DNA from 3 places in the Scopulibacillus cellulosilyticus genome. Region 3 is predicted to be linked to each of the others. Evidence: riboswitches for the same ligand, from Rfam matches in the RefSeq annotation. Region 3 holds a riboswitch; each other region holds the start of a gene.
The links. Region 3 has a riboswitch for S-adenosylmethionine ahead of ACFQRG_RS18855 (YezD family protein). Riboswitches for the same ligand answer to the same signal wherever they lie in the genome.

Region 1 (9,987 bases), on a different contig from region 3:
ATTTAAAGCCTCTGATAATTGATTGGCATTTAGCTGCCAGCCGTCATCTTCATTCAGTTGAAAGGATGCTATATGACAGCCATAGGCTTCACAGGTTGTCCGATACTCCGAAAAAGTCGGATCAACAATTAGAACGTGACGCCCCTGAAACATTCGTGCAATTAAATGAATCAGTTCAGAGGCGCCGTTGCCAATGAGAAGCTGTTTCCCGTCTATTTGTTCCTGTGCACTGATACCAGCCTTTAATGCCTTTGCATAAGGGTCAGGATAGTCAGCAATTTCTTTGTACAGCGACTGCCATACGGATTGAAGCTCAGCCGGCGGGCCAAAGGGATTGGTATTAACACTAAAATCTATTAATTTTTCCGGGACAGCCATATCAAGCTGTTTGATGAGATGTTCGGGATTAGATCCATGAGCTGGCAGCATAAATGATTCCTCCAATTAGCCAAAGTACAAGGATGAAAGACAATACTGTACGTTTCATCATCTTGACAGTATCAAGAATATGTCCGGTGCTTAAAGGAAAAAGCGGGTCACCCAGTTTTGCCCGGTTAGAAATAACACCTTTGTAATAATTAACGCCGCCAAGCTGAATGCCTAAAAGGGAAGCAACAGCCGCCTCTCCCCAACCGCTGTTAGGACTTGGATGTTTCCTGGCATCACGCTTTAATATGGCGAAACTTTTCCAGCGGGTTAACGGCGGAACAGCTTTATTTACGATTATTATCAGTATCGCAGTTATCCGGCTTGGCAGCCAATTCACAAGGTCGTCCAGTTTTGCGGCCGCAAAACCAAATTCAAGGTATTTCTCACTTTTATAACCCAGCATGGAATCGCAAGTATTAATAAGCCGGTAAATAAGGGCAAACGGCGCCCCGCCGATAAAGGCCCAGAAGATTGGCGCCGTTACACCGTCAGAAACATTCTCAGCAACCGTTTCTACAGTCCCTCTGACAATCTCCTCTTCCGGCAGATGATCTGTATCACGGCCGACGATCCAAGACAAATATTTTCTTGCTTGCGGCAGATCACCTTTTTGCAGCGGCTCATAAACCTGCTCCGCCGCTTCTTTCAGCCCCTTTGCTGCAATCGTCGTCCAAATGAGTATAGCTTCGATAGCCACACCCAGCCACTTATTAACCCAGCAGGCGAGTATGACAATGAATAAGCTCAGCCCAAACACAATAACAAGCAACAAGATCACCGTTAACAGCCCTTTTACCTTTCTATGACGCCCTATATTCCAATGCCTGTCAAAAAAAGCAATGCCTTTTCCAAAAAAGCGTACGGGATGCGGCAGCCACTTTGGGTCACCAAGAATCCAATCTATCAAATAAGCTATTGTGATAGCAATTAGATGATTAATCATGACTTATCCGACATTGATAGTTTTGAATGGCCTTAACCGTACATTGGTAAACTCCTGAAGCAATCGCCTTCCCAAGCAGCGTAATCGTGCCGGCATATGGCAAATAACAGCCTTGTTGACTTGCGGCAACCAGCACACTGTCTGTTGAAGTGCCTGATGCCCTAGTATTCGTCACCGGATCTTTAATATTTAAATGATCCAGGGCGCGGACTTTTGCTTCTGTAGCCGTAACAATCGCTTGTGTATATGCTTGGTCATCAAGCCTGGCGTTCACAAATACCCACGTGTTAATTGTTCCGCTCATTGGCTGGACTTGATGCGCCTTACTATGGGCGGCATCGACTGCATTGCTTAAGCCTGCTGTTACGGCGATGAGTACAGAGAAATCTTGTTCATTAATATCCATATAAGCAGCGTCTTCCAGCCGGGCGGCTGTCATCATTGCCAGTGTATCAGCCGGATCAAGACCTTGCTTTACTAAATAATCCCGCAATTCCTTCTTGGGATTATCACAACAGTAGTTTTTATTAACATGACGATTGACAAATGTCCGGTAAAAGCCCGTTCCTCCGCCAATGACTGCCGAAGATAAAGTCCGAAGCTGAATAGGTGAATCCAATAAAATCCGTTCGCTTGTTACTTGAAGAAGGCTTGAGCTTATCATTCCGTTCTCTCACTTTCTATCAGGACTTGTTCAAAAGCTGTGTTGATTTACTTCTTATTTTTAAATACATCCGGATAAACCATTTGAGCCATTTCCTCTAAGCCGTCAACCAACCTTGGGCCCGGGCGATTAACAAGGTCACTGTTCACATCATAGACTTGCTTATTTTTAACAGCGGCAACATTACCCCAGCCTGGACGCTTCAATAAGTTCTTTACGGCATTTTTTTGATAATAACCGTATGTCGTTAAGATAACATCGGGATTATCTTTCACAATTGACTCTTCCGATATCTTCACCCAGCCTTTTTGATTAGCAGCAACATTTTTCGCATGAATGATATTCAGCATTTCATTCATAAAGGTTCCCTGACCGGCGGTATAAATATCCGGGGACCCCGAAACCTCAATATAGACCCGTTTTTCTTTATCTTTAGGCACTTGCTTCGCTTTTTCTTGAATAGCAGCCACTTTCGATTTCATATCGTTTATGATTTGATCCGCTTTTTTATTTGTCCCTGTCGCTTGTCCAATCATTTGAATAGATTGATAGACTTGATTGAAGCTTTCTGCATCATTCACAACAAGAACCGGAATACCTGCCTCACGAAGCTGCTTTAAGCCGTCCCGGCTGTTATGAGCAGATGATGCATGAGCTAAGACAAGATCAGGTTTTAACGAGATTATCTTTTCCACATTCATGTTTTCCCCGCCGATTTTTGTCTTTTTAAGAGCGGCTTTAGGATAATTATCAAAATCTGAGACACCAACTATTTGCTTGTTCAAACCTAAATCAAAGGCAATTTCTGTATTGCTTGGAATAAGCGAGACGATTCTTTTAGGCTTATGTTTAATCGTTACCTTATCCCCGAGACCATCTTTAATTGTTACCGGAAAGGCCGTTTGTTCGGTTTTGGATTGACTGTTTTTGTTAGCTTTTTGGTCATTATTGCTTGTTCCGCACCCTGCTAATAAGCCAAAAATGACCATAAGCGTTAAGAATAACGCCAGTAATCTTTTTTTCACTGAAAGTTCCCCCTCGTCTGTTTAATGGCATTAAAAAAACATCCCCTGCCTATTGGAGATGCGCCGCGTGTGTTAAAAACATAAGAAATCCTCATTATTTTAAATAATGTGCACTGTTTTTAAACAACACCTCCCTATCCGCGTAGGCCATTGGTGTTCTGAATCAGGCAGGTCTCCTGGCTCATGGTCATTGCAGTCTAAACCTTCCCATATGAACACTTAACTTCGTTAAGCGTTTCGATCATACAGTGGCATTCTTAGACCGCTTTCCATTTACAGTGGCGGGACCGCGTTGGACTTTCACCAACTTCCCTTTTAAGCTGCAAGCAAAGCTTTCAGCACCTGAATCATAACCTATGTACTTTTTGGCTTAATATCTATTATACTAAGGTTTCCTAAAATTTTATATATTTCTCCTAACTTTTTTAGAACTGTAAGAAATAAGTATGAGAGATATTAATCCGCTGACAACAAAAGCCAGGATGACTCCTAAACTGCTGTCCCTGAATATCCCTATAGCAAACGGTCCGTTAAAAAACGGTGAATTTGTAAATAACAGCCCGAAGACAACCCCTATCAACCAACTAAATACACCTCGATAGTTTACTTGATTATAATCCTTATCCGTCAGCAGCCTTAATTCATAGCCCTCTCGCTTTCTTATACAAATATAATCAATAAGGAATGTTGCGGCCCATGATGCAAGCCCAACCCCAAGGAGCCCGAGAAACGTTTGAAAATTTCCCAAGAAATTTTCAGAAATAAACAAAACATATATTGTGAAGAATATCATAATTAACGCGTGTATGGTGACAGCCGATGCGTGATTAACTTTAATATTCAGCGTTTCTAAATTGACCCTTGCAGATTTCAAAGCAATGATGCATTGCGGGATTAAGCCGCCAAGCGCTGTTATAAAATAGGGAATGATCATCCATTTAGGCAATCCATGACTAATCGCATCGATTGGATTTGATGATGTGGATAATCCAGATACTGAAGTCGTCATCAGAACACCGGCACCTATTATAACGAATAAAGGAATGAACGCCCCTAAAGTGATACTTGCAAATATTGATTTCGAAGAATTATTTGGATTTTGATAACAGCTATAGTCGCTTGCCGCGATAGTCCAGCTAATGCCCGTACCTGCCATGATAATGGATACAGCCGGCAGAAAACTGCCCAGCCATTCTCCGCTCTTCATACTCAATAATTCGCCCCAATTCGTTTTTGGTATTAAAAGTAATAAGACGACTAGCGTCAATATCCCAAATACATATGTAAACCATGTTTGAATCTTTACAAGCGTTTCTTGACCAAAAATACTTGATACAATAATTAAAGCTGAAAAAATAATTAAGCTGATGACTGTTAACGTTTTAGTAGAACTAAAACCAAAAGCGCCAAATAGAGATAATAAAGTTAATGTACCTGTTACAACACCGACTGACAGCCACCCTGCAAGGTTTATCCATCCAATTAAAGTAGGGATATAGTTTCCTTTTATTCCGAAGGCTGCCCTCGACAATACAAAGGTCGATGCCCCAGCCCCCTTTCCAGGTATACCTAAATACCCTACCAATGCAAAAGATAGAGAACCGACAGCCGCGGCTAAAAGGCATTGTAAAAAACTCAGTTTGAAACTAACGAGAATAGCGCCATAAACCAATCCTAAAATGCCAATATTTGAAGCAAACCATATGAAAAAAAGCTCTTTTTGTTTTCCGGTTCTTTTTTCCAGCGGCAGTATAACCGGCTTATTATTGTCCATTTTAAAAATTCCCCCATTTTTGGATTCCGCAGCCTTAGAATTTTCAAACCATTCAAAATGGAAATTTTCCAATTGACATTATAACCTAAACGCTTTATTGTAAGATAGTATTAAAAATGAATTTAAAGTGATTGTTCAAAAAGGAGGAACGAGCGTTACATCTCGAACTACTACGAGTTGCGACGAGAAGCGGCAATACTTCTGTGAGTAATCTTCGGCGCAGGAGCACTATACCGCTTCGACAGCTATTTTTCCCGGACTGTTTGAACATCTTCTAAATAAATCTTCTTATCAAGAGAGACAGAGGGACTGGCCCGATGAAGTCTCGGCAGCGGACTCCACAGAGAGTGCTGTGCCAAATCCAGCAAGCTTTAGGCTTGGAAGATAAGAAGGGCGTTTCTTATATATTTTATAAGACCTCTTCTTATTGGAAAGATGAGGTCTTTTATTTGGCCTCTCATACTTGCATACAAGACAACTATGATTAGAGAGGTGATTTTAATGGAAAAAAGTAAAGGGAACCCTTTGGCGCTGTTGCCCTTTGTTATATTTTTAGTTTTATTCCTTGGGACTGGTATTATATCCGGTGATTTTAATAAAATGCCTGTGATTGTAGCTATTCTTATCGCGGCAGGCGTTGCTCTGGCTATGAATCAAAAAGAGTCTTTGAATAATAAGGTTGAAACTTTTTGTAAAGGCGCAGGGCATCCTAATATCATTTTGATGGTGATTATTTTCTTGTTAGCCGGCGCTTTTTCAGAAGTAGCCAAAGGCATGGGCGCCGTTGAATCAACAGTCAATTTGACGCTGTCGATTTTACCGCCAAACCTTCTTATCGTCGGCTTATTTGTCATAGGCTGTTTCATCTCTTTGTCTATGGGAACCTCTATGGGAACAATCGTTGCCTTGGCACCGATTGGCGTCGGTATCAGCCACCAAACTGATATCTCAATGGCCTTATCCATGGCGGCTGTTATTGGCGGCGCTATGTTTGGCGATAATTTGTCGATTATTTCCGATACAACAATTGCGGCTGTTCGTACACAAAATACAAAGATGCGCGATAAATTTAAAACCAATTTCTTTATCGTTCTGCCGGCAGCTATTGTCACCATTATTATTCTGGCTTTCGTGTCAACAGGCGGCCATGCGGAAGTCACACAGCATCATTTCAACATACTGGAGACCCTTCCTTATCTGGCAGTATTAATCGCCGCATTGTCCGGCGTCAATGTAATGATTGTGTTAGCCGGTGGCATCATTTTTGCCGGTGCGATTGGATTATTTAATGGCAGCTATCATTTGTTAGGTCTTTTACAAAAAATTGGCGATGGCGTCGCAAGCATGCAAACGATGGCGATGCTGGCGATCCTCATTGGCGGGACTGTCGAGATCATCCGTTATAACGGCGGCATAGACTATCTATTATATATTGTGACACGTAAAATCAAGTCGAAAAAAGGCGCTGAGTTCAGTATTGCCGGATTGGTCAGCTTGACTGATCTTTGTACAGCCAATAACACTATCGCCATTATTATTACAGGTCCCTTGGCCAAAAATATTTCAGATCAATATCAAATTGACCCGAGAAAATCGGCAAGCTTATTGGATTTATTCTCGTGCTGCTGGCAAGGTATTATTCCTTATGGCGCACAACTCTTAGCAGCAGCAGGATTAGCATCTATTTCTCCTGTAAGCATCATGGTTTATAATTTTTATCCCATTCTGATCGGTATTTGCGGTATTATTGCCATAATGATTGGTTTTCCAAGACTGTCACCGAGAAAGAAACAGGCAAAATTAGAGGCGAAAGAGACCAAAAATAAAGCGTAGATTACAGCGGCACTAATCCAATTGGATTGTGCCGCTTTTCTTAGTTTTAATAAAATAAAGCTTTTGTTTAACCGTTTTCCCATTGTCATCGGATAAAAATAACAGTTTATTATTGACACGAAATAGTGTATGATGGTATAAAATATTAAATCCGACTAAAATTATACGAATTGGGGTGATTTGAATTGGCAACTGTTCATCATAGTGTTCAAAAGCATCAAGAACAGCAAACAGAGAAAAAACAAACAAATAGCCTCGGCTCTCCGCAAACGATTTTAATTATTGCCGCTGCACTTATAACTATTATTCTGAGCTATTTTTCTATTTCAATTGGAGGCATTAAGCAAGGCGTTCTGCTGTGGGTTGGTTTGTTGTTAGGTTATACATTATTTCACGCAAGATTTGGTTTTACCTCAGCATTTCGCAGAATGCTGTCAGTAGGGAATGGCGAAGGGATCAGGGCTCATATGCTGATGCTCACTATTTCCAGTACTTTATTTGCCATTATCCTTTCCACAGGCATCAGCTTCTTTGGCGGACATCCTGAAGGTGATGTCTCCCCTGTCGGCACGAGCTTGATATTCGGATCATTTATTTTTGGCATTGGCATGCAATTGGGCGGAGGCTGCGCTTCCGGTACCCTTTATGCTGTTGGCGGCGGCCGTTCGGAAATGTTCCTTACTTTGATCGCCTTTATCGTTGGCTCAGTTTTTGGCGCCTGGCATTTTGACTTCTGGGTCAATCAAATGCCGTCGTTTAAGCCAATCTCTCTTGCAACCAGCACCGGTCTTGGCTATTTTGGAGCATGGATCGTTCAAATTGTTATATTTGGATTGATCACATGTCTCACACTGTGGATTGATAAGAAACGACGTCCGCCAAGAGTAAAACCATTACCAACCGCAACAGGCTGGAAACGCTTCTTCCGCGGATCATGGCCGTTATGGTTTGCAGCCATTGTATTAGCTGTTCTTAATGCAGTTGTCCTAATGGTTAGAAACTCTCCATGGGGAATAACCTCGGGATTCGCATTATGGGGCTCAAAAATTGCGGGCGCTATGGGAATTGACGTATCACACTGGGGTTACTGGTCAGGCGACCGCGCCGCCAGTCTCCACCAATCAGTATTTACCGATTCTACAAGCGTTTTGGACTTTGGTATTCTAATCGGCGCTTTCCTTGCCTCAACGCTCGGCGGATTATTCCTGCTAAAGAAAATCCCGTTCCGCAGAGCACTTGCCGCTATTATCGGCGGTCTGTTAATGGGTTACGGTGCAAGGCTTGCGTTCGGCTGTAACATCGGCGCCTACTTCAGCGGTATTTCATCCTTCAGCCTCCATGGCTGGGTTTGGATGATCATGGCATTGATCGGTTCTTATGCCGCACTTTACCTGCGTCCGCTGTTTGGAATGTCTAATCCAAATTCTAAGGATCATTTTTGCTAAATAATGTTGTTATTATAGACCGGCTTAATTGCCGGCCTTTTTTTATTGTGAGGAACGGATATACAAAAAGGACACATCGCTTTGGTGTGTCCTTTTGGCATTGGCCCCGCCTACGCCAAATGCCCTAACAACCACAGTTGTTGTTCATCCTATAATCATTATAATTGAAAACGCTTACAGTTTCAAGTTAAAAGATCAAATTTATCATTTAAAAGTTAAATTATAAAGCTTCAAATGGATGGGTTTTAGCAGATTTAAACTTATCTGCTACTTCCCCCTATCCCCTATCGGCAAAACTGTTGAATATTTAATTTCTCTTAAGGCCAGACTTGTTTGGATTCTTGTGATCCCAAGCCTGTTAAGTTTTCTGATGAAACTCTCTAATCCTTTTCGATCTTTGTTTGCTACCTTTAAAAGGTAGTCATATTCCCCGGTTAAACAATGGCACTCTAATACTTCCGGCATCGCCATTAATTCCTTCTCCAAAACTTCCAATTTCTCAGCTTTATGAATATTCGTACTCATAAAGATAAAACACAATAAATCGAACCCAAGTTTCTCCTGGTTTAAAATGGCGACTCGCCGATCGATAAAGCCGTCATTTTCCAACCTCTTAACCCTTGCATGTGTGGCGGGCGGAGATAAATTCAAACGACGCGCAAGCTCCACATTGCTTAAATGACCCTCTTTTTGCATTGCATCTAAAATTTGAATATCCACATCATCTAACGCTTTACTTATGAAAGATTCCATTTTATCTATCCCCTTTCAAATCTTCAACAAAAAGCTCCAATCCATGGATTAAAATGAATTTAATTATTTCAAGAATGACATTTACCTTTTATTATTTTGAATTTCCCTTATTGAACAAAATAACATATCGTTAATAAGCAGATCATGTTAAAATCATTTACAAATATATAGAACATTTTAATCCATTGTGCACAGCGGTTTCAATAGTGAAATGCGAAAAGGGGTTCAATGATATGCAAATTTTCAGTTACTTGCTTCTGCTATTAACGAGTTTGTTATGGGGAGGAAATTTTGTTGTTGGGAAGTCACTGGTTGGCCATGCTTCTCCGGTAACCTTGACAAGTTTAAGATGGATCATCGCTGTTGTTTGCCTTTTTCCCATTGTGTGGCGGAAGGAAAAAAAGATATTACCGCCGTTAAGTGCCATTCTTCCTTTAGCTTTAATGGGGATCACCGGGGTTGTACTATTTAATGTCTTTCAATTTTGGGCATTGGAACAAACATCAGCGACCAATGTCGGATTAATTTCAACATTAAATGCGATTTCAATTGCTGTCTTTTCCTTTTTATTTTTAAAAGAAAGAATAAATATTCTGCAGGGCGCTTCAATGATCCTTTCACTATGCGGTGTTATTCTTGTCCTTTCAAAAGGTAGGATGGATCTTTTACTTTCGTTGCATTTCAATAAAGGCGATCTTTGGATGTTAGCAGCTGTATGTATATGGGGAATATATTCTGTTTGCTCAAGATGGGCAACAACAAAGACATCGCCAATGATGTCTACGTTATATTCCGGCATATTCGGGCTTATTTTTCTTGTGCCATTTAACCTGTCTGATTTTACAGTAACAAATATTAATGCTTCTTTTATTGAATCCATTTTATATACCGGGGTTATATCAACTGTATTGTGTATGGTGTTCTGGAATATTGGCGTACAAAGATTAGGGCCTACCGCTTCAGGTGTTTTTTTGAATTTTAACCCTATCTTTACGGCCATTTTAGCGTTTTTGCTGTTAGGTGAAAAAATGACATGGATACAGGGGATTGGGAGCGTCATCGTGATTATCGGCTGTTATTTGTTCTCCCATTTTAAAACTAAAGTGATTTTAAAGCGGAAG
Region 2 (9,987 bases), on a different contig from region 3:
TGGGTTAGAAATATTACACTCAAAATGGGACAGGCACCGGTCATTCATTTTATGCCGGAACTTTATCAAAAAATTGTCGATGGCGAGTTTGACCCGAAGGCCATTATCACACACAAAATGCCTCTTGATGAAGCCAGTCATGGTTACAAAATTTTTAACAATCGTGAAGATGACTGTATAAAAGTTGTTTTGAAGCCTTAATACAAATTTCAAAAAATATAGGGCTGTCTATGTTTGCCCTTTAACCCTAAATAGAATGCACGTCACTCCTACCATGACCCAAATTATCCGCTGGTAAGAAATGCGGTCAGTCAAGCCTAAAAGGCCGACAGTAGTTGTGATGATAAGAATAGCCGGACCAACCAAAGCAAGGGCACTATTAATCATTAATCCTTTTTCAATTGAATTGAATTTAAGTATTAAAATGGCCGCGGTTATCTCTATTAATCCGGATAAAATCCTAAATGAAGCCATGATCACAACCGCATTTTCAATAAATGTCCGCATGCGTTAATCCTCCATATCACTTCTCTATTTTTTAAATTCGGACTCAAATTATAATTAAAAGGTTTCACTATATAGTCTATGCTTTTATGGCTAAAGTTTGTCCTTTTTATGCTCTCGATTCAAATACCGAAACTGGATTTTACGTTAATGAACCTAAAAAACCGGTGACCCCGGTTTTTTTTAAGTAACAAACTTATATATCTTGAAAAGTCCAATGGTCATTTATTCAAGCTGTTTCTTAAGGAGAAGCAGAGGATGACCAGTTAAGTGAAAAAAGTATAGTGAATAATGACCAATTTACATAAAATAAACGTTTTCATATGACAGCTATTTAGTTCGAAAAAGCGGCCTGGCCATATACTATTGGTAGTAAAAAGGCGGTGTATTGAATGACTGTTAATCTTAGTTTTGGAGCAATAAATGTTAATTCTCAAGCCCGTAATTCAACGGTTTCTATTGGGGAAAGCAACCAGCCGGGGTGGACCTATTATGGTAAAAGTGCTTATGGCATCGGTTTTTATATTGGATTAGTTAAATCACAATTTGTATTCGGCAATGTTAATGATATGGATGGTATTGATAATCCAATCAGCACAGCGATTAATGATCCGAGTGTGCAAAATGAAGGATTATAATTAATAATCCATTAAATAAGTAACTCTGTAAAATTTTCATTTTTAAAAGGTCACTTTTTCAGGTGACCTTTTAAAGAAAGCAAGGAAATTTTATACAATTCATCTCGGTTGCTTAAAGGGGTAACTTAATCTTCAGTAAATACAAGCCACCCCAACAATGATTAACAAAATGAATAAAACAACGATTAACGCAAAGCCTCCGCCATATCCGCATCCGCCGTATCCGTAGCCGCCATATCCTCCTGTAAATCCCATAAAATCAACTCCTAGAAAAAGATACAATATATCCTATGGAACTTTGGGCAACTTTGACATGAAAATCTTGATTTAAAAAGTCTGATTGCCAAACCTTAAGGGGACTTCTTAGCAGACGTAAAATAATCTGCCGCTGTACAAAGTGTTTACTTTGTACAGCGGCAGATTTAAATAAAAAGAGGAATTTTTAAGATCTGGAAAACTAATGACTGATGTTTCATGACAACAGTTAATTTTTTGATAAAACATGCAAATGGGCCGTTTTCTTATTGATGTATTCAACAAGTTCGACGCTTATATCATATCTCATAAATGGTGTAATGAGATAAACCCCATTGAAATATTGAACAGCTGTATCAATTAAACCTTTTGCAATGGCAATACCTTCTCTGACAGCATTTTCACGGTCATTTCCCCATTGCGCCATTTTCTCGCGTACTGATACCGGCAATTGAATACCTGGAACTTCATGATGAAGAAACTCGGCATTCCTGGTACTGACTAAAGGCATGATCCCGATATAAATTGGCGTGTCGAGATGTTTTGTTGCTTCATAGATATCTTCGATTTGCTGTTCAGAATAAATTGGCTGGGTCATAAAATAATCGGCGCCCGCTTTAATTTTTCGTTCAAGACGGCGAACAGCCTTAGATAAATTGTGAACATTAGGGTTAAAAGCAGCTCCCACGGAAAAAGACGTTTTTTCTCCTAATGGCTGTCCTGAATAAGATATCCCTTGATTAAATTGCTTACAAAGTTCGATTAAGCCAAACGAAGAACAATCGTATACCGATGTAGCGCCTGGAAAATCACCAATTTTAGTAGGGTCACCGGTAATCGCCAGAACCTGATCAATCCCTAATGTGTGAAGTCCCATCAAATGCGATTGCAGTCCGACAAGATTACGGTCGCGGCAAGTAATATGGACAAGCGGGCGTATATTCAATTCGTTTTTAATATTAACGGCTGCCGCAAGATTAGAAATTCTTGGTGTCGCCAACGAATTATCCGCCATTGTTAACGCGTCAATACCTGCTTCCTTTAGGGCTTTGGCCCCTTCCATAAACTTTCCGAAATTCAATTTTTTCGGCGTATCTAACTCAACAATCACCGATGTACGTTGTCGAACGATTTCATTAAGACCTGGTTCGCGCTTTTTAATATCGGATTCTCTGACATCTATTTCCTCTGTCTCTGATTTTATGACTTTTTCATTGACAGGTGAATAGTTTGACAGAGCACTGGTGATCGCCTTTATATGTTCAGGCGTTGTTCCGCAGCAGCCGCCAATTAATCGTACGCCCTGTTCAGCAAGTGCCTCAGCATTCTTAGCAAAATAATCCGGCTCTGTCCGGTACATCAGATGGCCATCATGATATTCCAAAAGGCCGCCGTTAGGATAAGCCGAGAGATATGATTTTTTTGGTATTGGAACACTCTCGAAGGATTTAACCATATAATGGGGACCAAGCCGGCAGTTTAAACCGACAATATCAGCCCCGTTATCTTCAAGCTTTTCAAAGGCATCGGAAAGCAGCAATCCGTTTTGTAATACCCCCGGTTCATGGACTGATAATTGCGCAATGATTGGCAATTCAGTCTCTTTTCGGGCGATATCAAGTACTTCTGTCAATTCCTCAAAGTCATAGTAAGTTTCCAGTAAAATACCATCAACACCGGCTTCCAGTAAAACAGAAAGCTGTTCCAGAAAGCTCATTTTTATTTCATTTAAGACCGCCCTATCTTTCTCAACACCGCGAATCGCACCGATCGTCCCTAATATATATGAATGATTTTCCGCTGCAGTACGTGCAATCCGGACAGCTTCTTTATTTATGGCTTTCACATTTGCTTCGAGGCCGTAGCGGGCCAGTTTCAAAGCATTGGCCGCGTAAGTATTTGTTTGAATAACCCGGGCGCCCGCTTCGATATAAGCCTTATGTACATTTAGTACTTGTTCCGGCTCAGAGAGATTTAATTCTTCAAAGCAACGGTCGATGCCGTTAGCATACAGCATCGTCCCCATTGCACCGTCCGCTATTAAAATACCGGTCTTTAATTCTTCCAAAAAGCCCATGTCTTAGCCTCCTATTTCTATTTCACTTGATCTCCCTGCCGCATGAAGCGCCGCCTCAAAATCTTTTATAATATCATCCGGATTTTCTAACCCGACAGATAAACGAAGAAGACCGTCTGTAATTCCTCTTTTTTCCCGTTCTTCCTTTGGCATTGCCGCGTGCGACATTTTTGCCGGATAAGATAAAATTGATTCAACCGCACCAAGGCTTACGGAAAAGACAGTAATCTCGGCATGTTGAGTAAAGCTGCGAACCGCCTGTTCATCTGTCAATGAAAATGATAGAACAGCGCCGGGTCCATGACTTTGCGCTCTGTGAACAGCCCAGCCCGGATGATTATTTAAGCCGGGATAGTAGACTTCTTTAACAGCTGGATGGTTAGATAAAAATTCAGCAATTTGCTGTGCTGAACGGGAAGATTGCGCCATCCGGACGTAAAGTGTCTTTAAACCTCTTAAGACAAGCCACGAATCATCCGGACCAAGGACAGCGCCGATCGTATTTTGTAAAAAGTAGATTTGTTCAGCTAATTCTTTATTCCCGGCTACGGCGAGACCGGCAATACAATCACTATGTCCGGAAATAAATTTTGTCGCACTGTACAAAACGACATCTGCCCCAAGTTCCAATGGCTTTTGTAAAATCGGCGTCATAAAAGTATTATCAACAAAGGTTAAACAATCATTTTCTTTAGCCAGTTTGGCAATTCCCTGAATGTCGGCAATTTTCATCAGCGGATTTGACGGCGTTTCTATATAGATAACCTTTGTATTGTCCTGAATGTTCGCTGCTACATTCTCTAATTGCGTCATGTCAACAAACGTATGATCAACGCCGAAACGCGGAAGCACCTTAGTGACAAACCGGTATGTTCCCCCATAAACATCTTCAGAAATTAATAGATGGTCACCTTTAGACAGGATCATTAGCGCTGTTGATATGGCTGCCATCCCTGAAGCGAAGGCAAAACCCTTATAGCCCCCGTCAAGTTCAGCAATCACCTGTTCAAGAGAATCCCTTGTTGGATTTCCCGAACGACTGTAATCATATTTTCCATAATTATCAAAATCAAATTGATGATATGTTGATGTGCGGTTGAGCGGAACGCTTACCGCCCCTGTTATAGGATCCACCTTTTGTGTATTATGCAAGAGTTTCGTTTGTAGTTGAAACGGCTGTTTTTCCATTTTCCGCTGCCTCCTCTTCTGCATGTTTAAATGCTTGATCCAGGTCGCTAATTAAGTCATCAGTATGTTCAATCCCTACAGAAAAGCGAAGCAGACGATTGCATACGCCTTGTTTAATGCGAATCTCTTCAGGAACATCTGCATGGGTTTGTGTAGCCGGATAGGTGATAAAACTTTCCAATCCTCCTAAACTTTCTGCAAAAGCGATTAACCGTAAATTTTTCAAGAAAGGATTAACCCAATCTTCTTTTAAAATCCGAAAACTTAACATGCCGCCCCGGCCGGGATATAAGACATCAGTAACAGCTTGATGATTCTGTAAATATTCAGCTAACTTACGGGCATTTTCATCATGCTGTTTCATTCTAAGGCTGAGTGTCTTCATACCTCTCATAACAAGATATGAATCAAAAGGGGACAACACGCCGCCTGCCGCATTTTGGTAGTTTCCAATTTTCTCAGACAGCTCCTCGCCTTTGGTTACGATTAACCCTGCCAACACATCATTATGTCCGCCGAGATATTTTGTCGCGCTGTGTATAACAAGATCGGCGCCTTCCTCAATTGGCCGCTGCAAAAGCGGAGTATAAAAGGTATTATCGACAATGAGAATTAACTCATGTTTTCTGGCGATTTTTGCAAGTAAAGAAATATCCGTTTCCTGCATAAGCGGATTGGTTGGTGTTTCAACAAAAATAGCCTTTGTCCGATCATTAATAAGTTTTTCTACTTCATCCGGACATTGAAGGTCATTATAGTGAAACTTCATCCCCCATTTTCTGGCACAATCTTCAAATAAACGGTATGTTCCGCCGTAAAGATCCGCAGAAACGATGGCTTCATCCCCGCTTTCAAACAAAGATATAATCGCTTGTATGGCAGCCATGCCTGAACTAAACGCAAATCCCCGGTCGCCGCCTTCAAGTTTGGCAATTGCTGATTCTAATTCATCCCTGGTCGGATTTTTGGTTCTCGTGTAGTCATATCCTGTAGACTCTCCGATACCCTTATGTCTATAAGCCGTTGAAAAATAGACAGGCGGACTAATTGCCCCGGTTCTCTGACAGCTATAATTACCAATTTGAGCTAATACAGTTTCAATTTTTTCCTTTGTCAATGAAATCCCCTCCACATTATCCAATAGTGTGTGTTCAAAAAGGAGGACAAAAAGAGCCGACACTGGCTAAAAACGTCACGTCCATGTGACAACGCCAGTACTAGCACGTCCTGTGCGTCGGAAGTTCAAGGAAGCGCCGGCGCAGGAGCACTTTACCTTACAGTCTCGACAGCTATTTTTCCCGGACTTTTTGAACATCCTCTAAAAATAAAAAAAGGCAGACCATCAAGAAGTGGCCTGCCGTCCGCTCAAACGACATCTTATCTACCAAAGCATATCGATGCTTTGCAGGAATTGGCACCTTGCCCAACACTCAGCATTAACCTAAGTCAATCTTTCCTGAGTGCCGGGCAGGTTGCCGGGCGTCAAAGGGCCAGTCCCTCAGCCACTCTTGATAAGAGTTTTGAAAATAATATTTAAAAGTGAAGTTTCTGAAAGTATAAATAAAAAGTTACCACCAAATATAATTCATGTCAATACTTATTCAAAAAATTTATTGGCTTTTTTGAACTTTAAGTATCAATTGGCAAGTTTTCTTTACTTATTTTGATAAATTATGTGCAGAATCGGTTAAAGCTTTCAGCAATTTAGCACCGTCGGGACTTCCGAGACCTGTGCAGGCATCCCATCCTTGACTCGCTTTATATGAACCATGTTCATCTGTGCTGTCATTGTTTCCGCTTGTAATGTCATGAAAAGCCCCGTCCTCAGAAGACAGTTGATAGAGGGCCGGATTTATAAAGCCAACCGGCTTTCCAAGTTTTTGGTTAATGTTAGCAATCAATCCCGCCCAAAGCGGTGCAACAGCGCTTGTTCCGCCAACCACAAATTGTTTTCCATCGGCGAGAATTTTGTAGCCTGTCGCCGGGTCCGCATCACCGGCTACATCTGGAACCCCTCTTCCTTTTTTGCCGCCTGGATTAATAGAGGTGGGTACATGAGCGTTATCTTGCCACTTCGGCAGTTCAAAGACGTCGCTTACCCCGCCTCCGGTAGCACCGTTGTTACCTTCATTCCATACTACTTCTTGCGAAATTGCTCCGTTGTTACCTTCAAGCTTCGTTCCGCCGCATGCCAAAACATTTGGGCTTGAAGCCGGAAAATCAACATGTGCCTTTCCATCGTTTACCCCATCAGAGGCACCATTATCTCCTGATGCGCAGCAAACTGTCACACCAAGAGCTGCAGCATCGTGAAAAGCTTGATTCATGGCTTTTATTGACTGATTCGTCCAATTACTTTCAGCTGCTCCCCAGCTGATAGAAAGGACCGATGGTTTATTCTTTTTATCGTGAATAGCTGTCGTGATTGCTTTTAAGAAACCAGCATCAGTATTTGGTGCAAAATATACTGCCACTTTAACCCCGGAGGCAACTGCAGCGGCTATCTCAATATCCAGAACAACTTCTCCATCAGGACCATTTGGATCACCTGTCGGCTTGTTTTTTCCCCCGTCAACATTTACATCGATCAATTGCGGTTCCGATACTCCAAGATCTTTAAAATAGGTTTTGATATCTTCTTGCCGATAACCGCCGCCCAGCTCAATAATCCCGATACATTGGCTGCTGCAGTCTATATCAGAAGGATAGTTATACATTTTTGCCACTTCTGTCGGTTTATAGGAAACGCCGGATGAACGGGAATCTAATACCGCATTATCCTCCTTTAGGAGGCGAAAGTGGGGTTTTGCCTGCGGCCGGTTATCTAATCCAAAAACCCCTTGGACAACATCATTAAGATTCTCAGGAATGTAAACATGTCCTGTATGACCGCGGTAATTAAAGTCCGGATGTTCATAGTTTGCCAGCTCAACATTAAAAGCTTGGTTAAAAGAAGAGGCTTTTCCTGATAAAACCACAATTCCCGATGAAGTATTTATTTCGTCTACTTTAAGATCATATTCATCGGCAAATTCTTCTATTTTCTTAACATCTTCAGGATCTGCACCATAAGCGTCAGCAAATTCATCATGTGATAGGTGCTGTCGTTTGGAAAACGGACGCTCAGCCATTTCATTGACCATTTTCTCTAATTTCGATTTTGTGCTTCCGCGGCGCAAATATATCGTTACTGACATCTGCTCATTAGGATCCAGCGTATCAATTTTACGTGCATTTTTTGGCAGAATGCGTTCACTGCCTTCAATACGAATATAATTCCCCATTTCTCATTCATCTCCTTTAAAGGATATATTGATAGAATGTTGATATATACCTTTACCCGAAAAATTCGAAATATTAACTCGTATTTTAGTCTTATATATCAGGAACTATTATTTAATGTTGTTATCCACAGTTTTGGGGTCAGACCCCGAAAATTGAAGTTATCCACAATCAGAGCCTATGTTCAAATAGATTCCTTTTCCAATCTTCGCCAATGTATCTAAGGCAATAGCGGAATTAACGCCTTGAGATAATGCTGTGATTGTTACTGTCCGATCACCTGCATAAAGAATACCGACATCGTGTTGGCGGTCACCGGACCAGCCTGTTTTGTTCGCTAATTCCCACTTTGGCATGCCGCCAATCATCTCCGGATCAGGGTCCGGTAAATAAGCCGGCAAACCATTGCGTATTTGCTGTTTTTTCATAATATTGATCATTTGCTGGCAAGAATGTCGGGAAACTATTTTCCCGGTTGCCAATGCGTTTAATAATACAGATATATCAGAGGCTGTTATAACATTTCTCTTATTTGTATCCGCCGGGTAAATGATCAATTTACGCTGAAATGAACTTTCTTCCATACCTATGTCCCTTAATGTCTGTTGTATATGCTTAATACCGGCAAGATCAATAAGCATGTTTGTCGCCGTGTTATCACTTTGAACGATCATAAGAGTCAACAAATCGAATACCGGCAGCCTGATACCTGGCGTTAAATGCTGTAAGATGCCTGATCCGCCAACAAGATTTTCACGTTTTAAAACAATCTCCTCGCTTAAACTGATTTGCTGCTTCTCTACTGCCGAAAAAACAGCTGCCATAATAGGAATCTTAATGACGCTTTCTGCCGGGAATTGGACGTGCTCATTTATTCCCCATCGTAAGTTTCGATCTAAATCCTCAATAACAATCCCCCAAGTGCCTCCTGCTTTCTCAATCATTGTCAATATATCCTCTTTGAGTTTTTCCATATCTGCTAACCTCCAATATGGCTGTTAGTCGTCATAATCTTGAAGCATAATCTTATAGCCTTTTCTTAATTCATTCTCTGCCAAAATATAAGATACCTTTAGACATGTAACCTTAAAAAATTACTTATTAATTTCGAATGTCGCTCTTAAAACTCCTAATTTCGCTCTTAATTTCTGAATAACGCTCATAATCTTAATTTCGCTCTTAATTCCTGAACGTCGCTCATAATCTCTCAATTTCGCTCTTAATCCCTGAATATCTCTCTTAAATCTTGAGAAAACAAGCGAACCGCCATATTGACAAACAATCTTTAAAAGCTGACATTAAATAATTTACTGAATATACAAACCAAAAGGCATCATTCAGACTGAATGATGCCTCTTTTTATACCTATAAACTTTTCATAAAACGTCCCATTCTTGTTACAGCTTCCTGGAGTTGTTCAATGGATGTTGCATAAGAACAGCGGACATGCCCCTCACCGCTGTCACCAAACACATTTCCTGGGACAACTGCCACACCTTCGGCAAGTAATAATTTTTCTGCAAATTCTTCTGATGTTAAGCCGGTGCTCTTAATCGAAGGAAATGCGTAAAAGGCTCCGCCGGGCAGGTAGCAATCGAGTCCGATTTCATTTAAGGAGTCAACGATAAAATGGCGGCGTTGACGGTAACTTTGCACCATGTGGCTGACATTTTCCCTGCCGTTTTGAAGCGCTTCAAGCGCCCCGTATTGCGCCATAGTTGGTGCACACATAATCGTGTATTGATGAATTTTCAGCATCCCTTTAATAATCTCTTTCGGCCCGGCAACATAGCCTAACCGCCAGCCTGTCATAGCGAAAGCTTTTGAAAATCCGGAAATTAATATGGTTCGCTCTTTCATTTCAGAAATAGACGTTAAGCTGATTGGCTTTTGATCAAAAGTAAGCTCAGCGTAAATTTCATCAGATAAAAGGATCAGATCATGCTTTTCAATAATTTCAGCAATAGATGCCAACTCCTGCTTTGTTAATGCCGTTCCAGTCGGGTTATTCGGATTACAGAAGATGACAGCCTTCGTTTTTGG
Region 3 (9,987 bases):
CATAAGATAAAATCAATGAAAACATTGGAGATACAATCCAGATTTTCAATAACCTTTTTACAATACTTTTTTGAAAAACATTCACGCCATTTTTGGTGTAACCTATTCCGAGTATTGAAGAGGTCGTAATCTGCGCCATCGGAACCGGGATGCCAAAAATTGAGGCTAATATAACAAGACTGGCGCCAGTAGACGAAATAATAATCCCTTCAATTTTTGAAAAAATAACGATTTTCTTTCCGTTAGTTTCAATCACTTTTCTTCCTAAAAGCAGGACCCCTATACCTACAGCAATCCCGCCAATCCATTTTCCTTCGCCAATATTCAAGATACCGGCGCCAACAAGCGGGCCCACAGAATTGGCTACATTATTCATTCCTGATGAAAATGCTTCAAAAAAACCTGCAATAATGAGCAAGACCGTTAATAAAATTGTTTTATTTTCAAGAAAGCTGGTTAGTTTTATTTTTTCAAAAAGCTTCTTTAAGATAATTGTGATTATAAAAGCAAGTACAGGAACCACAAGCCAGCAAATGATGATAAAGATGAGTTTTGATAAATACATAGATTGATAGGCAACCCCTATACCTACTACAGCGCCAACAGTCACTTCACTTGTTGACAGCGGAATGCCCATAATATTTGCCATAAACAATGAGGAAGCGGCTGATACTAAGATAATGATAACGATTTGGACACTTAGATATTTTTCGTTGATAAGCCCTGATCCAATCGTCTTAATAACTTCTCCCCCGCCAATGGTTGCACCCAGTAAAATGCCAATTGAGCACAACAGTAATGCATAGTAAACCTTTTTAACAGCGCCAGAACCGTAAGCGACACCTAAGGAAGCGGCTGCTCCGCTCCCGCCAATATTTAGAGCAAAGAGCAAGCCAACCAATATTGCTATCCATGTCATGATGACGTTCCTCTTGTACTGACATGTAATCCGCATTCAAGTTTCTCTTGTCCTGCCCACCGGCCTGAGCGTAAATCTTGTTCGTTAAAAGCAGGCTGTGTACAAGGTTGGCATCCGATGCTTGGATATCCTTTATCATGAAGAACATTATAAGGTAATTGGTTCTTATGAACGTATCTCCAAATATCTTTCCAAGTCCAATGAATGAGCGGACAAACTTTCACTTTGTGAAATTTATCATCCTTATTAATATATTGGACATTTTTTCGTGTAGGAGACTGCTCCCTTCTTAGACCGGAAATCCAGGCAGATACATGATCCAATGATTCTTTTAACGGTTCGATCTTTCTTAAATGGCAGCATAAGTTAGGATTACTTTTCCAAAGTTCCTTGCCGTATTCTTCTTGTTGTTCTTCTAATGTTAACTGCGGCTTTTTTAATATAATCGTCAAATTCGGGTATTTTTCCTTAATTTGATCGATCACGTCATAAGTTTCCTGAAAGTGTAATCCTGTATCTAAAAAAACGATATGTGCATACGGGTTAACTTTTGAGATGAGATCAATTAAAACGATGCCCTCTACTCCGAAGCTGCATGAATATAAAATTTCATCTCCATATGTTGAATAAGCCCATTCAAGAACTTCAAGCGCACCCTTTGTTTCAGAATTTGAATCAAATGATAATTCCGGTGTTAGCCAATTTTGATACGTTATCAATTTTTCTATACTCCCTTCATCAAAAGAGGCGGCCTTAGCTTTTTAATACGTGTTCAAAAAAAGAGGAAAAGAATCTTCCCGGACCCCTTTGAACAATCGTAAGCTAAAACCGCCTCTAGTTTGTCTAGTCAGCGTATTATTTTAATCTTACTTTTTCATTTTTTTCAAGCTGAATGACTTTACCATTTTGGACAACAAGTGTAATTGATCCAAAATGCATGGATTTAAGCATTTCTTTTATCTGTGAAATGACTGGATCTAATTGTTCACTATTACCCACTTCAGTCCCCCCTTCAATTAGAAAACTTGGCAATCATCAAGCTGTCTTTAGCTGATGATTTCCTAGTTGCTATATACTATCCGCCGTCTTGGCCCTAACGCATAAACTCAATCAAGCTAACCAAGATATTTTTGATAGTAAATTAGGAAATGCCTCCACTTCAGAAAGACTGCGAGGTAATTTCTCAACCTTACTTATCTTCCAAAATGGTATCCATTTTGCTGGATTTAGCACCTTATCCTCATACTCTGGTAATATAATGAAAAACTGAGCTGAGCAACGGACAGGTTGCCGGGGTTTCATCGGGCCATATCCCTCCGCCTTCTCTTGATAAGTATTAAGTGTTATTGATTTAAAATCTTATCATAATAAACAGAAAAGTCAACCCGACTTTTTGGGTCGGAATAGTATTTTTTAATAAAATGTTTTATTTCACAGCATTTTCAACGAAAAAATTTACTGAAATTAGTAATTTTTATTACAAAAAGGCTGATTTGAATTAAAAGTATTGTTCAGTTCATTTCATCCCGTTCAGTAATCGCGGCTAATTTATCATATAAATAATCATAAAAAGTGTGAAGAAAATTTTAGGCTTATCCACATTTCGGGGGTCAGACCCCATAAACTGTGGATAACTTATCAAGGAGTGTATAGTACTTTAATTCAAAAAAATCCCGCCGAAGGGCGGGATTCTGATTTCTACTTCAAGAACCATTTAATTTTCTTAACTCCTGATCGCTTTAAAAACAGTTTCCTAGTAATATTAATTATCAAAAGAAAAAAGGACCCATGATATATGCGCCCTGCAGCATTGGCCCCACCTACGCCAGATGCCATAACAACCACATTTGTTGTTCAACCTAATAACATTATAAATGATAACGCTTACAAAATCAACTCGAATAACCAAATTGACCTTTCAAAGGGTTAAATCATGAGTAAGCAAAACCACCTGCCATAGCGCCGGTGGCTTCCCTCACATGGAAGTAAATTAACTTCTAAACACATATGGGGGTAACCGCCACATGCCCCTGCATACGATAAACCATTAGAGAGTTTCATAATATAAGGATTTCAAAAATTAATTCATATTATGAATACCCTTTTTATTGAGGAGGTTTTTTATTTGGAAAAAAACAAGATTTACGAAACAGCGGACAAAATTTACAATGTGATTGCTGGTAAAGGGATCAAAGTTGAAAAAGTCGAAACAGAAAAAGGCATGGCGTTTATGAGATATTTAAAAAAGTAGAACAACTGATTTGAGTTAGTGCATGAAAATAACCCCAAAAGTACTTTAAAAAGGAGACTCGCAGTGAGTCTTAGTAACAAATTATTGTTTAAATTACTTTTTTTAATGTCACCCATAATTTTTATGTTGGTATTTATGTTAATTAATGTATTTCTTAACAACAATGATTTTTCATTAGGCTTCATGAATGCTTTATCTGTTACAGCTATATATTACTTTTTCATTAGTTTATACTTTATCTTTTTTCATATAAAAGATGAAAAGAATAATGATATGTAACTCCAAACTGATTCTCCTTATATCATAGGATGGTCAGTTTAGAGTTCTTATAACGATCATTAAGTCAACTAAGACAAAAATTTAAGATCTTTTATTTTCATTCTTTTTACATAAATAAGCGTTGCCCCATGTCTCTATAGATTTAAGTATTGGGACAAAATCTTCTCCAAGAGCTGTTAAATAATATAAAACCTTCTTAGGGTTATCGTTTGTTTCTTCCCTTTCAATGATGCCATCATTTTCGAGGTCTCTAAGTTGCAGTGTAAGAATACGTTGGCTTATACCTGGTATTTCACGGCGCATTGCATTGTAATACATTGGTGATTGCGACAATAAAGATAAAATGATGCCTTTCCATTTACCACCAAAAATATGCATTGTTAATTCAATTGGACAAGCTTGCTTTACAGTAAATGTACAAGTACCATATTGATCGCTTTTAAAGCCTGACATTTTCTCACCTCAATGGGCAGTAACAAAAATGTGCCTTCTTGTTACACCTTTTTTCACTTATTAAACTAATGATATCAAATAAATAAGAAGAAGGTGTATGAATTGGAACTTGTTCAAATCTCTGAACATGTTTATAAACTTACTTATAAAACCGTCGTTGGCATTCCGGTCAAAATCAATACATGGTACGTGGTGGATGGTAAGGATGTTTATATCATTGATACCGGAATGAAAGAATATGCACGTACGCAGTTGAACGCAGCAAAATCTTTAGGTGTTCCCAAAAGTATCTTACTGACACACGGTCATTTGGACCACATTAATGGTGCCAAGTATTTACGAGATGAATTAAACATTCCTATATACTCGCACGAAATTGAAATTCCGTTTATCAATGGTGAAAAGCCATATCCAAACAAAACAGAAAAGGAAACAACAGGTGTTGAACATCAAGTTGAAGGTTTAAGTGACAATATCATTAAAACTTTACCCCTAGACATATATTTAACATCCGGTCATACTCCGGGGCATGTGATATACCATCATAAAGATGACAATGTATTGTTAACTGGAGACTTGTTCATTTCTCATGCTGAAACCTTACACCCACCAATTCAAAAGTTCACAGTTGATATGGACGAAAATATTACTAGCGGGCAAGTTATAGATGAAATAAAACCCTCTATCATATCTTCATCACATGGCGAAGATGTTAAATACAATGATGAGTTATATGCCATTTATAAATTTAGATATGAATAGGAGGTAGAAAAATGAAAATACAATTATTTCAAATTGAGATTATAGAAGGAGAAGTTGAGCAAAACGAAAGCCGTATAAAAGCCTTATTTGAAGAAAATCTCGAAGCAGATACTGAGATTGTTGTGATACCTGAAATGTGGAATAACGGTTATGATTTACACCATTTAGCGGAAAAAGCAGATATCAATTTAACAAGAAGCCTTCCTTTTATCCAAAGTTTAGCAACCAAACATCACGTGGATATTATTGCAGGTTCAGTTTCAAATAAACGCAATGACAACATTTATAATACAGCCTTTGCGGTATCAAAAACGGGTAAGCTGCTCTATCAAAAAGATAAAATACATCTCGTGCCGATGTTAGATGAACATTTGTATTTAACTAGTGGAGATGAAGTTCCAGAAGTATTTGAAATTAATGGTATCAAAGCGAGTCAAATTATATGTTATGACTTGCGTTTTCCGGAAATTACCCGCTACCCAACGTCTCAAGGAGCCAAAATCATATTTTATGTTGCGCAGTGGACTACAAAAAACATAGATCATTGGAGAACACTATTGAAAGCAAGAGCCATAGAAAATTGTGTCTATGTCATTGCATGTAACAGTGTGGGGGACGTTAATAATGAAAATCATGTCGGCAACACATATGCGGGGCATTCAATCGTCATCGACCCAAACGGAAACATCGTAGAAGAAGCGGGCAACCAAGAAGCAATCATAACAGCAGAAATCGATATACAGAAAGTAGCAAAACAACAACAAAACATCCCAATTTTCGAAAACCTGAGACCGGATGTTTATAAGTATGCGGAGTAAAACTGTGCATAAAGTTTTGTATCCTATAAAATGCGCTTTATGTAAACACAACATAAGTTGTATAATCAAATTACTTTTATAGTTTTCAAATTTGATAACTGTGAAATCCATTCAACATAAGCACGGGTTCCGTTTGGCGTAATTACTGCCCCTTGGGGTCTTGTTCCCATATTAACTTTGATTTTGAGGATAAAGAACGAATAAACAGTTAAAGGCTCCCAATAGTTTAACGGCCACATAAAGGCAAAATTAAAAGGCCTGAGCCCGGTACAATACCGAATTCAGACCTTACAAGCCGCCTAAGAAAATAATCTGTCTAACTTTATGGGGTCACTTCATACGCTAAGGAACCGACTTTTTTTAATTTATCTTGTTAAGCTAACGCATGCTTACCCTAACTGGCGTTTAAATGCTTTAATGGCGAAGAAGTAAGCGATGACCATGATGCCGACGCACCAGGCAAGCGCGATCCAAATACCGTTGCCGACAGACCCTTCATACAAGAGGGCGCGAATCGTATTCACGATTGAAGTCACGGGCTGGTTCTCAGCGAACGCACGGACAATTTTAGGCATGGTTTCGGTGGGAACAAAGGCCGAACTGATAAACGGCAGGAAAATCAGCGGGTATGAGTAGGCTGTCGCCCCTTCCATAGATTTCGCTGTCAATCCGGGAATGACCGCCAGCCATGTCAGCGCCAGTGTAAACAGCCCGAGTATCCCAGCCACCGCGAGCCAATGCAGGATATCAGCGTTGGAACGGAAGCCCATCAAGAGCGCAACGAAGATAACTACCACGACAGTAAGCGCATTGGAAACGAGCGAGGTCAACACGTGAGCCCACAATACCGACGAGCGCTTAATGGGCATGGTAATGAAACGCGCCATCAGCCCGCTCTTTACATCCGTAAACAGCCGCAGGGAAGTGTAAGCGACGCCGGATGCGATAGCCATCAGCAGTATTCCCGGCAATAAATAATTGACGTAGTTGTCCGTACCTGTCTTTATGGCGCCGCCAAATACGTAGACAAACAGCAGCATCATCATAATCGGCGTAATTGCCACCGTGATAATCGTATCCGGGCTGCGCATGATGTTGCGCATTAAACGCCCTAGCAATACCCCTGTTTTGCTTTTCATTTACATCTCCTCCTTTTTGCCGATGATCGCGAGGAAAATTTCCTCCAATGTCGGCTGCTTCTCAATGTACTCCACTTTCGCCGGCGGGAACATCTCTTTGAGTTCGGCAAGGGTACCGGTCGTGATGATTTTCCCGCCATGCAGGATGGCGATGCGGTCTGCCAGTTGTTCGGCTTCCTCCAGGTACTGAGTCGTCAGCAAGATGGTCGTGCCGCTGCCGGCAAGCTCCTTGACGGTATCCCAGACTTCAATCCGCGCTTCGGGGTCAAGCCCTGTCGTTGGTTCATCGAGAAAAATGACTGCTGGCGCCCCAATCAGACTCATGGCGATGTCGAGCCGGCGCTTCATCCCGCCGGAATATTTGTCCGCCCGGCGGTTGGCCGCGTCAAGCAGGCTGAATCTTGCAAGCAGATTATCGGCGACTTGAGCGGGATTGGAAACCCCTCGCAACTTGGCGATCATCATCAGGTTTTCCCGCCCGGTATGCATGCCGTCTAAAGCTGCGAACTGACCTGTCAGGCTGATGCTCTGGCGAACATGATCCGGTTGACGCTGGACGTCAAAGCCGCAAATGCCTACTTCGCCGGCATCGGGCTTCATCAGCGTTGAGAGGATGCTGACCGTCGTCGTCTTGCCCGCTCCATTTGATCCCAGCAGTGCGAAAATTTCGCCGCGCCGCACCTCAAAATCCACCCCCTTTAAGACTTCCTTGTCTTTAAAGGACTTTTTTAACCCTTTTACAGAAATCGCTGCATTGCTCATACTTTTTTCCTCCTTATAAAAATCGCTTTGCGGAGCTGGATTGCCTATACCCTATTTAGTCTGGCTGATAATCTGTATGACTTAGTACCAAGTTGAAAATATAACTGAATAGCGAAAGCGGCAATTCACATTTGTAACCAGCTATTCAGTCGGTATTATCCATTGAATTTACTTTTTTCCCAATCGCTTCATGATACTCTGATTCAAATCTTCACGATACTTGGCGACATAGGTTTTAGCGTTTGCCACTAGTTCGTCGGCAAAGGACGCCACGTCGTCCCCGGTGATTTCCAGAACTTGTTTGCCTTCCGCCGCACCGTCCTCAAACAAATCGATTAATTCATACTGTATGTGCAGCATATCCATCCCGTTGCCCGCTGAGAAATTCCACATGTAGTTTTGAATTTTCTTAAATACATACTGGTAGTCCTCTGGCAGGGCTTCAACCCGTGCCATCATCATTTTGTACTCTTTTTTATCACCAATCATTTTTTTGAACATTTCCATCATATTATTTTTCCTCCTTTTTTATAAAGCTGTACAAGACACTCCAAAAATATCGGACGGATTATCTTATGAAGCTAGGTTGACTTTAAGACATTAATTTTTGATGATACAAAATCCCATTTTTTCCAAAACAATTCAAGTTCCTGGCGGCCAGCCTCATTAAGTGAGTAAAACTTGCGGGGCGGCCCCATATCTGACGGTTTCTTTTCTACGTTCACCAGTTTTTTCTTTTCTAATCGCATGAGGATGGTGTAGACCGTCCCTTCCACGACTTCGGTAAACCCAAGCTCGTTCAGGCGGCGGGTTATCTCGTAGCCATAGGTTTCATGGCGGCTGATGATTTCCAGCACGCAGCCTTCCAGCGAACCCCTCAGCATTTCGGTTAAATTTTCCATGTTCAGAGCCACCTCTATTTTGTCTGACTTATATTCAATGTAACTTAGTAGCGAGGTAAATTTTTTTAAATAACTTTTTGGAAATCACGCTATTAAGTATTACTTATTACAGGTACATTGTAACACCGAGTAGAAGAGGTGTCAACTATTTTTCTTAAAAATATTTCGATACCAATTTGAGCTGCGATTTTTCCTTTTTCCATAAAAACTGGACTAAGATGAGTTTCCTTATTGGCGCTACCCCTTTTTGCATGACATTTATAACCTTATAACGACTTCTGCCCCGTCCTTATCTTTCACTTCAACGATTGTTAATCCTCGATATCGCTTGATTTCCCTCAATAAATGCCTAACTTCTCTACGATCAATTGACATGGGAATAAACGATTTTGTATTTTCATCTACGTTCTTCTGGATAAACTTACTGTTTACAAATTTCCATAGTAATGGTGAAGTTGCAATCCAACCACCGGCACGTAAAAGGGTGTATGGCAAAGGAACCGTGAATTTCCTCTTGCCTTTAAGTTTCACTTTAACTTTTAACATGGCGATCACTCAATGACGACGGAGACTTTTTCGCCTTTTTTACTTTCGACATCGACAATTTGACCAGACAATTCGTTTTCAATTGCTTTCAAAATCAAATCCACGTCAAGAACGTCGATATCTTTTACGTACTTAGCGGATTCAGGTATTGCCGTAGCAATGCTAAGACCTGTTTTCAACGCAACTTTGATTAGTCTCAATGGCAAGTTTACATTTACTTTATCGCCTTCTTCCGACATAACGCGAACTTTTAACATTTTATCCAGATAGTTTGAGCCTTTAATCGCAGCTGAAGTCGAACCTTTTATCTTTAATGCTTGAATTAGTTCACTAGCCTCATCTGAATCAAGCTTTCCCTCTTGAACCATTGTAAGTACCTTCGTAATTTCTTCTTTCATCATCCAGTTTCTCCTTTAATTTCTCTTTATTATTTTTAATGCTTCTTCAGGAGAGATTTCTCCTTTTTCGAGCATGTCAATTACTTTCTTATCATCTACATCGCTTTTCTTTTCGGCGAGCCCAAGTGCAGAAACAATTTCGTTTAACTTCCCGCGTACAGTTGGATAGGAAACCCCCAATTCTTTTTCAACTTCTTTAATATTTCCACGGCTTTTAAGGAAGATTTCGATAAAAAATAGCTGTTCTTGATCAAGAGTTGCAAACTTGGATAGCTCAAATTCATTTTCAATTGTTGTATGGCAATGCGTACACTGTAACTTTGTAATCTTTAACACTTCACTGCAAACAGGGCAGTTTGTGATAACTTGGTAAGCCATATTCTTCCCCTCTCTTAATGTTATTAATATTTTATTACACATATTTAATAAAGTAAATGATTTCAATTGATTTTTTTAATAACCAAATAAAGATAATTAATTAATCTTAAATCGTTAATCAGAAAATGAAACACTGATTGAACAAAATTTAAAAAGGGTTAACCTCAAATCGGTTAAATGTGAGTAATCTCTGCAAAATAAGCCGATCTCCCATTTATTTAGGAAATTGGCTTTTCATTCTTATAATCACGATTATGTATATCAGAAGTGACTTTTAAAATTCATTCTATATTTTTATAGTCCTTACCGCGAACTATTACTTTATAAGGCTCGTGATCAACCCATTGAGCTAGATATTTCGATTGAAGCATAGTATGAAT

Region 1: linked by a shared signal. The riboswitch ahead of ACFQRG_RS02910 (Na+/H+ antiporter NhaC family protein) and the one ahead of ACFQRG_RS18855 (YezD family protein) in region 3 are both predicted to bind S-adenosylmethionine.
Region 2: linked by a shared signal. The riboswitch ahead of ACFQRG_RS20510 (methionine biosynthesis PLP-dependent protein) and the one ahead of ACFQRG_RS18855 (YezD family protein) in region 3 are both predicted to bind S-adenosylmethionine.

What each region holds. Positions count from the first base shown of each region.
Region 1 covers NZ_JBHTCO010000003.1:96,311-106,297, forward strand. Annotated here, with positions in the region: gene cobD (threonine-phosphate decarboxylase CobD) at 1-429, opposite strand, end outside; gene cbiB (adenosylcobinamide-phosphate synthase CbiB) at 407-1,372, opposite strand; gene ACFQRG_RS02895 (adenosylcobinamide amidohydrolase) at 1,365-2,036, opposite strand; gene ACFQRG_RS02900 (ABC transporter substrate-binding protein) at 2,084-3,061, opposite strand; cobalamin riboswitch at 3,211-3,422, opposite strand; gene ACFQRG_RS02905 (purine-cytosine permease family protein) at 3,465-4,835, opposite strand; SAM riboswitch class I at 5,121-5,226, shown strand; gene ACFQRG_RS02910 (Na+/H+ antiporter NhaC family protein) at 5,337-6,668, shown strand; gene ACFQRG_RS02915 (YeeE/YedE family protein) at 6,854-8,113, shown strand; gene ACFQRG_RS02920 (Lrp/AsnC family transcriptional regulator) at 8,381-8,866, opposite strand; gene ACFQRG_RS02925 (DMT family transporter) at 9,100-9,987, shown strand, end outside.
Region 2 covers NZ_JBHTCO010000044.1:23,020-33,006, forward strand. Annotated here, with positions in the region: gene ACFQRG_RS20480 (zinc-dependent alcohol dehydrogenase) at 1-201, shown strand, start outside; gene ACFQRG_RS20485 (YqhV family protein) at 229-507, opposite strand; gene ACFQRG_RS20490 (hypothetical protein) at 897-1,142, shown strand; partial or broken gene ACFQRG_RS20495 (YjcZ family sporulation protein) at 1,275-1,352, opposite strand; gene ACFQRG_RS20500 (bifunctional homocysteine S-methyltransferase/methylenetetrahydrofolate reductase) at 1,627-3,474, opposite strand; gene metC (cystathionine beta-lyase) at 3,478-4,662, opposite strand; gene ACFQRG_RS20510 (methionine biosynthesis PLP-dependent protein) at 4,619-5,779, opposite strand; SAM riboswitch class I at 6,037-6,180, opposite strand; gene ACFQRG_RS20515 (S53 family peptidase) at 6,321-7,946, opposite strand; gene ACFQRG_RS20520 (serine hydrolase) at 8,106-8,918, opposite strand; gene ACFQRG_RS20525 (aminotransferase) at 9,310-9,987, opposite strand, start outside.
Region 3 covers NZ_JBHTCO010000041.1:83,559-93,545, forward strand. Annotated here, with positions in the region: gene ACFQRG_RS18845 (inorganic phosphate transporter) at 1-919, opposite strand, end outside; gene ACFQRG_RS18850 (phosphoadenylyl-sulfate reductase) at 916-1,638, opposite strand; gene ACFQRG_RS18855 (YezD family protein) at 1,775-1,918, opposite strand; SAM riboswitch class I at 2,110-2,255, opposite strand; gene ACFQRG_RS18860 (hypothetical protein) at 3,045-3,170, shown strand; gene ACFQRG_RS18865 (winged helix-turn-helix transcriptional regulator) at 3,531-3,902, opposite strand; gene ACFQRG_RS18870 (MBL fold metallo-hydrolase) at 4,005-4,664, shown strand; gene ACFQRG_RS18875 (carbon-nitrogen family hydrolase) at 4,676-5,482, shown strand; gene ACFQRG_RS18885 (ABC transporter permease) at 5,872-6,621, opposite strand; gene ACFQRG_RS18890 (ABC transporter ATP-binding protein) at 6,622-7,383, opposite strand; gene ACFQRG_RS18895 (DUF1048 domain-containing protein) at 7,552-7,893, opposite strand; gene ACFQRG_RS18900 (PadR family transcriptional regulator) at 7,965-8,285, opposite strand; gene ACFQRG_RS18905 (hypothetical protein) at 8,544-8,831, opposite strand; gene ACFQRG_RS18910 (SHOCT-like domain-containing protein) at 8,837-9,229, opposite strand; gene ACFQRG_RS18915 (DUF2089 domain-containing protein) at 9,245-9,607, opposite strand; gene ACFQRG_RS18920 (DUF4030 domain-containing protein) at 9,889-9,987, opposite strand, start outside.